Regions from separate parts of the Marinobacter sp. NFXS9 genome, predicted to be linked through region 2. Evidence: predicted binding sites of a transcription regulator. Region 2 holds the regulator's gene; the other holds the start of a gene.
The links. The regulator FliA, encoded in region 2, starts transcription of late flagellar genes. The targets are predictions, from matches to a motif close to CTAAAGTTTNNNNNNNNNNNGCCGNTAA.

Region 1: the regulator FliA is predicted to act here: its motif matches at 3,514-3,541, upstream of J3364_RS10385 (methyl-accepting chemotaxis protein).

Annotation. Positions count from the first base shown of each region.
Region 1 is NZ_JAGDDW010000005.1:242,139-248,259, reverse strand. It holds gene J3364_RS10400 (branched-chain amino acid ABC transporter substrate-binding protein) at 211-1,323, opposite strand; gene J3364_RS10395 (TPR end-of-group domain-containing protein) at 1,525-2,418, opposite strand; gene J3364_RS10390 (MarR family winged helix-turn-helix transcriptional regulator) at 2,967-3,476, shown strand; gene J3364_RS10385 (methyl-accepting chemotaxis protein) at 3,768-5,345, shown strand; gene lon (endopeptidase La) at 5,588-6,121, opposite strand, start outside.
Region 2 is NZ_JAGDDW010000002.1:302,475-308,595, reverse strand. It holds gene J3364_RS05025 (protein phosphatase CheZ) at 1-534, opposite strand, end outside; gene cheY (chemotaxis response regulator CheY) at 552-938, opposite strand; gene J3364_RS05015 (RNA polymerase sigma factor FliA) at 1,232-1,975, opposite strand; gene J3364_RS05010 (MinD/ParA family protein) at 2,043-2,855, opposite strand; gene flhF (flagellar biosynthesis GTPase FlhF) at 2,965-4,236, opposite strand; gene flhA (flagellar biosynthesis protein FlhA) at 4,295-6,121, opposite strand, start outside.

The DNA.
Region 1 (6,121 bases), on a different contig from region 2:
GTGGGAAAACTCCGATAAAGAAAAACCCCGGCTGGCGATCACACGGACAGAAAGCTGCTTGTGGCACAGTGCTCAAACGCTTTACATCCATGAATGCTTGCCGGGGTTCCAAAAAAACACCTTCCCCCTCGTGAGGGGAAGGTGTCCTCAGAAGGGCGTGGCTATGGGCCGTTCCCTTCTTCATCGTCCATTACCGATTTTTAACGGTGATTATTTTACCGGAGTTTTGCTGCCATCTGAATGCCATTTGTAGACAACGAAGTCGAATGACTTCAGATCGCCGGACTGGTCGTACTGAACTTCGCCGATCGGCGTGTCGAAGGTGCCTTCGCGCAGGGCGGCAGCCACTTCATACGGATCCTTGGAATCGGCTTTCTCGATGCCGTCGGCAATCAGCTGAACTGCGGCGTAGGAGGTCAGCACGAACGGACCAGACGGGTCTTCACCCTTGTCCTGGAACGCTTTGACCAGCTTCTGGTTCTCGGCTTTCTGGTCGAAGCTGGGCGGCAGGGTGACCAGCAGGCCTTCGGCTGCGTCGCCGGCGATGGTGTTGATGTCCTTGTTACCCACGCCTTCCGGACCCATGAACTGGGCGTCCAGGCCAGCCTGTTGCGCCTGACGCAGGATCAGACCCAGCTCCGGGTGGTAGCCGCCGTAGTAGACGAAGTCTACGTTGGCCTGCTTCAGCTTGGTGACCAGGGAAGAGAAGTCCTTCTGGCCGGCGGTGATGCCTTCGTACATCACCACGTTGATGCCGTCGTCTTCCAGGGTGGACTTCACAGCGCTGGCGATGCCTTCACCATACTGCTGCTTGTCGTGGATAACCGCCACGCGCTGGGGTTTCAGGCTGGCGATGTAGTTGCCGGCAACCGGGCCCTGCATGCTGTCCAGGCCGATGGTGCGGAAGACCAGTTCATAGCCGCGATCGGTGATGGCCGGGCTGGTGGACGCCGGGGTAATCATCAGGACGCCTTCGTCCTCGTAGATGTCGGAGGCCGGCTGGGTGGAGCTGGAGCACAGGTGGCCCACGACGAAACGAACACCGTCGTTGACCATGTTGTTAGCGACCGTGACCGCCTGCTTCGGGTCACACACGTCGTCCTGTTCGACGGCAACGAGTTTTTCACCCATCACGCCGCCGTTGGCGTTGATCTGCTCGATGGCCATGCGCGCGCCAGAGAACTGCATGTCGCCGTACTGGGCTACCGGGCCGGTCATCGGGCCTGCGATACCGATCTTGATGTCCGCATTCGCGGTCCCTGCGGCCATCACTGCCAGCGAAGCGCCTACCCCGACTACAAGCTTGTTCAGTTTGGTTTTCATTTTGGTTTGTCCTGCCTTAAAGATCACTGAGAACATTTTTGGTGTTTTTACAGCCACGCCGAGCCTCTGCGCGCGTAGCGATGAGACTAACAAACACCACACGTTGAACGTTGTCAAGAAAGCGCCCCGGTGAATGATGATGAATTCATCGGTCGGGTCCGGGGCGCGATGTGCGTTAAACAGGCAGGGATCGTGCCAGTATCAGGCGGAGGGGGGCGTTGCGTCGGGATCCTCGATCTCTTCCGGGTTGATCAGCTGCTTGAACTGTTCGAAATCCTTGAGCCGGGCGAAGCTGGGGTCCACCGACGCGTCGTCCCGGTAGGCTTCGGAAATCTCGATGGCGCTGCCCAGGCTCTTGATGGCGTCTTCCCAGCGGCCAATCTCAGCGTAGGCGCAGGCCAGCTGATAGTGGGGGTGGCCGTTGTCCGGCGCCAGCTTCAGGGCGCGCAGGCAGAGGCTGATCGCCCACAGCGGCTCGTTCAGTTCCAGCACGGCGTCGGCTTTATAGCTGAGCGCCTCCACATCGTCCGGTCGCAGGTCGAGGATCTGGTCATAGACGGCGATCTTGTTCTGCTGCGAGGTTTCCTGGCTGGCCTTGAGCCAGAGGGAGTGCACTTCGTTGGTGCGTTCGATCTCTTCCTGGTTGCGGTTGATGATGTCGGATTTCTGCTGCAGCTGTTCCTCGATGAACTTGAGCCGCTTCTCGTATTCCACCACCAGTTCATTCACACGTTTCTCCGCCACGCTGGCCAGCTGGTTGCGCATATCCCGGATGGAATTCCAGCCGATAACGACGAGAATAGAGGTGGCCCCGGCGATCAGGTAGAAGAAGTAGGTCACCGTGTCGGTGGCGTAGGACATGGTTTTGTCGGCGACGGTCAGTTCCTTGTCCACCACTTTTTCGATCAGCTCGGCGCGAGTGCTCTGGATTTCGGTCCGCAGGTCTTTCACCTGATCCAGCAGGTAGCGCTCGATGAAGGGGTTGTACATTGGTTCTTTCAGGTGGTCGATGCGCTCTTCGACGTCATCTGCCGTGACCTTCGTCGGCTCGCCGGTCTGGGCCGCGGCGGTCGTATCGGTATCCGGCGTCTCCATGTCCTGGGCGTGTATTGAGGCCGCAGCCATCGTCAGCCACAACCCGGTCAGGGCGGGGGCCAGCCAGTGGAATGCGCGGGAGGCGCGCAGGGCAGAAAAGCGGGAAATCAGCGTCGTCATGACCGTCCTGTGTTTGTTTTGAAGCATAAAGTTTTGCACGGGCTCTCTCTGTCGAACCAGGAGACACACCCGGACCCAGGCCACAGCATAGTGCCTCAGTGGCGCGACTCGGGCAAAGGGTGCTGCGCAAGACTGATTAGACTTTAAACGAATGAATAGTTAGAGTTATAAATATTGGTCCTGTTAAATCCTGTGCGCCGCGTCCGCAATGCGGACAACTTCAGGACAGTGTAGACCGCCACAGGGGGCCTCGGGCAGTCCGTAATGTCCGTCCACCCCGGGAAGGCGTCAAACGATTTCCGTATCCGTCTGCACAGCCGGCGTCCAACAAGCTATTTGTAGTGATGTCTGACAGCAAAGTTTTGTACTCAAAAAAGATAGCGCACTATAATCGCGAGCTCGCCGAGCCGGTAGCGTGGGATACAGTCATGAATAACTATGAGCAGGTGCTTGTCGCTCTTCGTCGGGTGATCCGGGCCACCGATCTTCACTCGAAACGCCTCAGTAAGCATGCTGGCCTGACGGCGCCGCAGTTGCTGATCATGCGGACCATCCGCGACCTTGGGCAGGTGACCATTGGCACCATCGCCGACAAGGTCAGCCTGAGTCAGGCGACCGTGACCACCATCCTGGATCGGCTGGAACACCGCAAGCTGGTCTACCGGGTGCGCAGCACTACGGACAAGCGCAAGGTCCATGCGCACCTGACGGAAGACGGCGCCGAATTGCTCGCCCAAGCGCCTCAGCCGCTTCAGGAAGACTTCATCCAGAAATTCCAGAGCCTGCACGAATGGGAGCAGAGCATGATTGTCGCCTCCCTGCAGCGCGTCGCCAGTATGATGGATGCCGACAGTATTGACGCTTCGCCGGTCCTGGATGTTGGGCCGATCAATCGTGAAGATGGCTGGAAGGGTCGTAAGAAGCAATCTGCGGGCTGAAGTCGGTCATCTTTCACATTTTTATGCATTTCCCTCCCTAAATTTTCAGCGCACCTGGCCGATACCTGCGGCCGGGAATGCTTGTATCCCGTTGGTCCCTGCCTGTGCTGTTTTGTAATCGTTACATACGGTTACGGCGTTTCTTGACCTGGATCAGGAATGGCTGGACAGGTGTCGTGATTTTATGCGCGTGCCCCGGAAGCCTGGATATTCCATATTAGGGTCTATAGTTGCTACAGAGGCACCGAAGGAAGCGTGTCGAGTGGCAAACAACAAGGATTGAAACAGTCTATGAGACGTAACCTTCCCGTTACCCAGCGCGAAGTTCGAATGGCGGAGGACGGCCGCCTGATCACCACCACCAATCTCAAGGGGGTGATCACTTACTGCAACGACGAATTCGTGACTATCAGCGGTTTCTCCCGTGATGAGCTTGTGGGGCAGGCCCACAACATTATCCGGCATCCGGATATGCCGCAGTCGGTGTTCAAGCACATGTGGGACACGCTCAAGGCTGGCAAGGCCTGGATGGGTGTTGTGAAGAACCGATGCAAGAACGGCGACCACTACTGGGTCAGCGCTTACGTCACGCCGGTTCGTGAAGGTGGCCAGATCGTGGGCTACGAGTCCGTGCGGACCGCGCCGAGCGAAGACCAGAAACGCCGGGCGGAAGAACTCTACCGGAGGCTCAACGCCGGCAAGACCGGCGCCGGACTGGTCAAACGCGGCAACATGCGTAACAGCGTTATGGTCAGCCTGCCGGTGCTGAGCTCGCTGGTGGCCAGCGTGATTGCGGTGCAGTGGGCATCGCCGGCCGTTGCGACCGTCATCATTGTGCTGTCCCACCTGGTGGCCGGGTTCTCGCTGAGAGGGTTGATCGAGCATCGAATCAGCGGCCTCGTGGACCTGCGTAAGGACGCGTTTGCCGATCCGCTCATTGCCATGACCTACACGGGCCAGCGTGGCCGCTTCGGTGAGTTGGCCATGTTGCTGATCAGCGAAGAAGCGCGCCTGCGCACGGCGCTGGCGCGGATTGAGGATCAGGCCGGAATCCTGGCAAGTCACGCCTCGACCAGTCACAAGGCCATCAATGAAGGCGCCGGCTACATTGCCAAGCAGCGGGCGGAGACCGACCAGACCGCATCGGCGATCAACGAGATGACCGCGTCGATTCAGGAAGTGGCGGAGAACGTCGGTCGCAATGCGAAGGAAGCGGAGGCGGCCAACGAACATGCCTCCCAGGGTATGGACCTGTCGCGCCAGGCCCTGAAAGCAATTGAGGTACTGGTTGAGCGGGTCCACGAAGTCGGCAATGCGGTGGAAACGCTGGGGCAGTCCACAGAGAGCATTGGCCAGGCGGCCAAGCTGATCTCCGACATCGCGGAACAGACCAATCTGCTGGCCTTGAATGCCGCGATCGAGGCGGCCCGGGCCGGTGAGCAGGGGCGCGGTTTTGCGGTGGTCGCGGATGAGGTGCGCTCGCTGGCGGCCCGCACCCGGGAAAGCACGTCGCAGATTCACAGTGTGATCGAGGATTTCCGCCACCAGGTTGATACCGCCGTGAGCACCGCGCGAGATGGTGAGGTCGTGGCCGGCTCCGGCCTGGACAAGGTGCGCGAATCCGAACGGGCCCTGAATGAAATTGTCGACGCGATCAGCCGGATTACCGATCGCTTCCTGCAGATGTCGGCTGCCGTCGAACAACAGAGCCAGGTGTCCGAGGAGATCAATCGGCAGGTGGTCAATATCGCAGAGCTGGCGGACAGCAGCACTGATCGCGCGGAAACCGCCGACAAGGTCAGCGAGGAGCTGATGCGTTTCTCCGATGGCCTGCGGGATCTGGTGGCCCGGTTTATCGGTCGGCGGTAAACCGGCGCGACAAAGGGAGGGCATCCTGAGCGGTGCCCTTTTTTTGGAGCAAAAAAAAGGCGTCCAAATTGGACGCCTAATGGGCTCTTCTCAGATGACAGGGATTCGACGCGAATGCGATGAAATCCAATGGTTAAAAGTGTAAGTATCGACCCCGTTTTGAACCATAGTGGATTGCGCGTACGGGCAATCCGTTATGCTGTAAGCCGCGTCAATTGTGGCTTTCGGGTCGATGCGCTTCGTCAGTGCACGCTCGCTCCACGCCGGGGTTTGTTGCCAAAACAAACCGTGTACACATCGGCATAATGCTTCGCAAAATGGACATCCAGACCTTCCTGCAGGTACCCGGGCAACTCCTCATAATCGCCCCGGTTCCCTTCTGGCAGGATCAGCGTGTTGATCTTCTGCCGACGGGCTGCAATGACCTTCTCGCGAATACCGCCAACCGGTAGGACCTGCCCGGTCAATGTCAGTTCCCCGGTCATGGCGATGCCGGCCTGCGGGGCCTCCTTGCGGGCGATCGACAGCAGGGCTGTGGCCATCGTTACGCCGGCGCTGGGCCCGTCTTTCGGCGTGGCGCCCTCTGGCACGTGCAGGTGGACGAACGACTTGTCAAAGAACGCGGGATCACCCTTGTAGCGTTTCAGGTTGGACGACACATAGCTGTAGGCAATCTCCGCCGATTCGCGCATGACATCGCCCAGTTGTCCGGTCAGCTTGAAACCCCGCTGGCTGGAATGGATGCGCGAGGCTTCGATACTCAGGGTGGCACCGCC
Region 2 (6,121 bases):
CTGCGCCAGCAGGATCTCGGACAGGTTGCCGTAAAGGGCTTCCGCATCGCTGGCCGTTTGTTCGAAGAAGTTGTCGATCCGGTTGTACAGCTCACGGAATTCGCCGGCGCCGATTTCCCGGCGGCGCAGCTTGTGCCAGTCGGCTCGCAGCGCAACGGCCTGCTCCCGCAGGCTGTTGGCCTTGGGCATCGCCTCTTCCACGATGTCCATGGTGCGGTTGGCTGCCTGACTGGTCATGTCCACCACGTACGCCAACCGGTCGGAAGCGTCCGTGATCTTGGACAGGGCTTCCTGCTGCTCCGGGTTCTGCGGATCGATACTGAAGTTGCGAATGGCCTCGTGAAGGCTGCGGGTCAACCGGCCAACCTCACGGTAAAGGCTCTGGTCCCGGACATCATTCAGTTCATTAATCAGGCGCATCGCCGCGGCGTAATCGCCGGCGTCCACCTGTTGCTTCAGTTCTTCCGCCTGGTGCTGCAGCTTCTCAACGACATCGGGATCGAGGGAGCCGGCCTTGTCTTTTTTTGTGCCCATGATTGGCGCTCTGATACTCAGGACTGGATGCGTTCGAAAATCTTCTCGATCTTTTCCTTCAGGACAGCCGCCGTAAACGGCTTCACGACGTAACCGTTAACGCCGGCCTGAGCCGCCGCCACGATCTGGTCACGTTTGGCTTCCGCCGTCACCATCAGGATCGGCAGATTCTTGAGGTTCTCGTCCGCGCGAACGGCCTGCAGCAGTTCAAATCCGGACATGCCCGGCATGTTCCAGTCGGTGACCAGAAAATCGTATTTGCCACTCTTGAGCATGGGCAGCGCGGTGTTGCCGTCATCCGCCTCGTCAGTATTGGTGAAACCGAGGTCGCGAAGCAGATTCTTGATGATCCGTCGCATCGTGGAGAAGTCATCCACGATCAGAATTTTCATGTTTTTGTCCAAAGGGACCTCCAATCATTACAGCCCGGAATACCAATCCAGCGTCCAGTTCAGTGTCCGGCAATCCACACGATGCCGGCGCCACTGAAAGCACCGCCTATTCTGTCGCGTCAACGCCCGCTGTAAAGCGTCCGTTACCAAAAACTACAGTTCCGGGATCAAAGCCTGGGCATCAACGCTGACCACAAGCTCCCGGAATTCGATGTCAACTATTTGCTTGTCGCGCCTGATGTCGCGCGTCCGCCCATTCTGCCCTGCTCAACCGGCGTTTTGCGAACCGGCTTTGAACGGCGTGGCTAACGGACTTCCTGCCAATCCGTCAGGCGTGATTTCAGGCGCAATGCCGCCTGACTGTGAATCTGGCTGACCCGACTTTCACTGACACCGATGACGGCGCCGATTTCTTTCAGGTTCAGCTCTTCCTGGTAATACAGACTCAACACCAGCTTTTCCCGCTCCGGCAGCGCCGCGATCGCTTCGGCCAGACTGCGCTGGAATCCGGCCGCCGACAGCTCCTCAAACGGACGATCGGGCACAGCCTCTTCATTGTCTATCGGCAGCTCTCCCGATTCATTTAGCTCATCCAGGCTAAAAAGACGGCCGCTGTTGGAATCGGCCAGGCAGGCATGGTACTCCGGCAGGGTCATGTCCAGCTCGTCGGCGACTTCGTGATCCTGAGCCTCGCGCCCGGTCCGGTCTTCGACGGCCTTGATCGCCTGGGCGATGCGACGGGAATTGCGGTGGACGGAACGCGGCACCCAGTCGCCCTTGCGAATCTCGTCGACAATGGCACCGCGAATGCGGATACCCGCATAGGTTTCAAAGGAAGCGCCCTTGCCGGCATCGTATTTCTGGGCTGCCTCGAGAAGGCCGATCATGCCGGCCTGCATCAGGTCTTCAAGCTGGACAGAGGCGGGCAATCGCGCCAGTACGTGCAACGCGATCTTTTTCACCAGCGGCGCATGGTCCTCGACCAGTTGATGGGCCGATTTGCGCGAGCTCGTCTGTTGGTAGATTCCCAGGCCTTTTGCCAACGTCATCAATCCGGATTACCCGTGTGTTTCAATCGACCGTCATACCACGCCACCTGTCGGTCAGGGTACTCCATCAGGCGTCCACCAGGCGCTCAACGAAAAATTCGAGATGCCCCCGTGGAGAAGACGGGAGCGGCCAGTTGTCCACCTGCTGGGCCAGCGCCTTGATCGCCAGCGAGGCCTTGGCGCGTGGATAAGCGTCAAGCACCGCACGCTGCCGTTGTACCGCTTTTTTGACGGCTTCGTCGTAAGGGACGATGCCCACATATTGTAGCGCAACATCCAGAAATCGCTCGGTAACCCGGGTCAGTTTCCCAAACAGATGCTTGCCTTCCTGCTCGTTGCGAACCTGGTTGGCAAGGATGCGAAAACGGTTCACCCCGTAGTCCCGGTTCATGAGCTTGATCAGTGCGTAGGCATCGGTAATGGAAGTGGGCTCGTCGCAGACCACCAGCAGCAATTCCTGAGACGCCCGCAGGAAGCTGACCACCGATTCGGAAATACCGGCAGCGGTGTCAACGATCAACACGTCGATCTGGTCGCCCAGTTCGCTGAAGGCGTTGATCAGGCCAGCGTGCTCCATTGGCGTCAGCTGGGTCATCCGCTGGGTGCCGGACGAGGCGGGAACGATCTTGATGCCGCCCGGGCCGTCGACCAGTACATCGCGCAGGTCGCACTCGCCGTTCAGCACATCATTGAGATTGTGGTTCGCGGTGATACCCAGCAGGACGTCGATGTTGGCCAGCCCCAGATCGGCATCCAGAACCACCACCCGACGCCCCATCTGTGCCAGTGCAATAGCCAGGTTGACCGAAACGTTGCTCTTGCCAACGCCGCCCTTGCCACCTGAGACGGCGATCACCTGGACCGGGTTAACTCTACTCATGCCGGATACAGTCTCTCACGACAACTCTTGATAAGGATGGCCGGTTGATGACCGGCTCGACAGTGGAGCCCATGAACGCCCTGCGGCTGTTCCGGCGGACTCCCGGACCTCAGGCGCCGGCTGCAACCACGGCGGTTTCCCGAACCTGCTTCAGACGCTCCACACCCAGTCTGACCAGTGGAGCCGCCTGTGCCGGATGAATGTCCTCGGGGATGCGCTGCCCATCGGTGTAATACGCCACCCGAAGACCTGTTTCCATGGCAAAGCCTAGCACCTCGCCGAGTGTCAGGGCCTCATCCAGTTTGGTCATGATACACCCGGCCGGATACGCCATCTTATAGCAATGCCACGTGGATTTCATAATGCGAGGCTGGCTGGTGGCTGCCAGCACCAGGTAAGGCTTGACCGGATGCCGGCTTGCAGCCAGCTCCTCAAGCTGTTCCTGGTGGCCGCGATCGGAATGGGTCAGGCCCGCCGTGTCGATCAGAACCAGGCGTTTATCGGACAGGTCATCGAGAATCTGGTCCAGGGAATGACTCTCATCCACCACCCTCACCGGCACGTTCAGGATGCGACCGAATACAAACAGATGCTCATGTGCCGCGATCCGATAGCGGTCGGTGGTGACCAGCGCCAGGGAATCGGCGCCGTGCTCCAGGACATAACGCGCCGCCATCTTGCCGATGGTGGTGGTCTTGCCAGAGCCAGTGGGGCCCACCAACGCAACCAGACCACCCTGCTCGACCAGCTCCTGCTGCTGGGTGCGCAGGCCGGCCGCCAGCGTGCGCAATGCCCGCTTCCAGCCCTCTTCCAGTCGAACACCAGCAGCGTTACGAGACAGCGTGGAGGCCAGCGTGTGGGAAAGCCCGTACTCTTCCAGTCGCTCCATCAGGCGCTGCTGACTCGCGTCCACCGGGTCGTTTGCCGGGCCATTTGCAGCGGCCGGAGAACGACGCTCGTTGACCATATCACGCAGTGAATGGATTTCCGCCCGCATGGCTTCGAGGGCCGCATGGGTGGCGTCCTGAGCGGGTTCGGCAGCCGCCGGTTCCGGCGTGGTGAAATCCAGAATGTCCTGCTCACGGGGTTGGCGCTTTTCACGAATCTCCCGGATACGGTCCCGCGAGCGGCCGAGTTCTTCCTCCAGGCGGCGATGTTGTTCCGCCTGCATTTCGGCCAGCCGGGCGCCATTGGTCGCTTCCACCGCGGCGGTACCCAGACGCTGACGCGCCAGATTTTCGTCATAGTCGAGAGCCGTCACAATTTCGACGCCCCCATCCACGCGCCGGTTCGACAGGATGACGGCATCCTCTCCCATCTCCAGGCGAACCATCTTCAGGGCTTCCGCCATGGTTGGAGCAAAAAACCGTTTAACCTTCATGATGACCTACCTCCGGTGGCGCCGCGACCCGCGACGCCTTGCTGTTGCTGGGCGAGCCTCACTGCTGGCCCACCGACGCGACAATCGTAATCTGCTTATTGTCCGGCACTTCCTGGTAAGACAGGACGTGCAGGCGTTCGACCCCGTAACTCACAAAGCGCGCCATGACATGCCGCAGTGGCGCCGAAACCAGCAGGATGGCGGGCTTGCCCATCATTTCCTGACGTTGGGCCGCGTCCTGCAGGGAGCGCTGGAGCCGTTCCACCATGTTGGGCTCCAGCACCAGACCGATATCGTCCTGACCGCCGGATTGTTGACTCTGTTGCATGGACTTCAGCAACATCTGTTCCAACTCTGGATCCAGGGTGATGACCGGGATCTCGGATTCGTTGCCGCAGATGCTTTGGACAATCATTCGACGCAGGGACTGGCGGGCTGCTGTTGTCAGGATCCGGGCGTCCTGGGTCTTCGGCTGTACATTGACGACCGCTTCGGCAATCGACCGCATATCCCGGATCGGCACCTCTTCTTTCAGCAGACTCTGCAGGACTTTCAGCAGCAGACTGATGGAAATCGTGTTGGGTACCAGCTCTTCCGCCAGCTTGGGCGACATCTTCTCCAACTGTTCCAGCCACTTCTGGACTTCCTCGTGGCCGATCAGCTCATGGGCGTGCTTCTGCAGGATCTGGTTGAGATGGGTCGCCACCACGGTGCTGGCATCCACCACGGTGTAGCCCAGGGTCTGGGCCTGATCTTTCTTGTCCGGTTCGATCCAGCTGGCATCCAGACCAAACGCCGGATCCTTGCCCTCAATGCCTTCAATCTTGCCGAAAACCTGGCCCGGGTCGATCGCCAGTTCCCGGTCCGGGTGAATCTCGGCTTCGGCAATGGTCACGCCCATCAGGGTGATGCGATAAACGTTGGGCATCAGGTCCAGGTTGTCGCGGATATGGACGGACGGCATCAGGAAGCCCAGATCCTGGGACAGCTTCTTGCGCACACCCTTGATCCGGGTCAGCAGCTGGCCGCCCTGGGATTTGTCCACCATGGGGATCAGGCGGTAGCCCACTTCCAGGCCGACGATATCCACGGTGGACACGTCGTCCCAGCCCAGTTCCCGGGATTCGGTTTGCGGACCGGGCAAGGCCTGCTTCTGCGCGCCATCGCCGCCGCCCTGCGGACCGCCGGAAGGCGCCGAGCGCGGCATACCGCCCCCACGCGCCGGAAAGATACTCTCGTCCTCTTCCACCTGCTGCTGGCGTTTCCAGATGTAGTAGGCGCCCGCGCCGGCGATGAGGCCGAGCCCTATAAAGGCCACGTGCGGCATCCCCGGGATAATGCCCAGGATGATCAGGATGGCGCTGGCAATGAACAGAATCCGCGGTGCGGTGAACATCTGGGACAGGATCTGCTGGCCCATGTCCTGACTGGAGGTGACCCGCGTCACCATGATGGCGGCGGAGGTGGAGAGCAGCAGCGACGGGATCTGGGCGACCAGGCCGTCACCGATGGTCAGCAGCGCGTAACTGCGCATGGCATCGCCGAACGACAGGGCGTGCTGCATCATGCCGATGGCCACGCCGCCGGCGATGTTGATGAACAGGATCAACAGGCCGGCGATGGCGTCGCCCTTCACGAATTTGCTGGCACCGTCCATGGAGCCGTAGAAATCCGCCTCCTGGGCGATTTCGGCGCGACGGGCCTTGGCTTCGTCCTGATCGATCAGGCCGGCGTTCAGGTCGGCATCGATCGCCATCTGCTTGCCGGGCATGGCGTCCAGGGTGAAGCGGGCGCTGACTTCCGACACCCGACCGGCACCCTTGGTGACGACCATGAAGTTGATGATGACCAGGATGGCGAAGACCACCAGGCCGACGGCATAGTT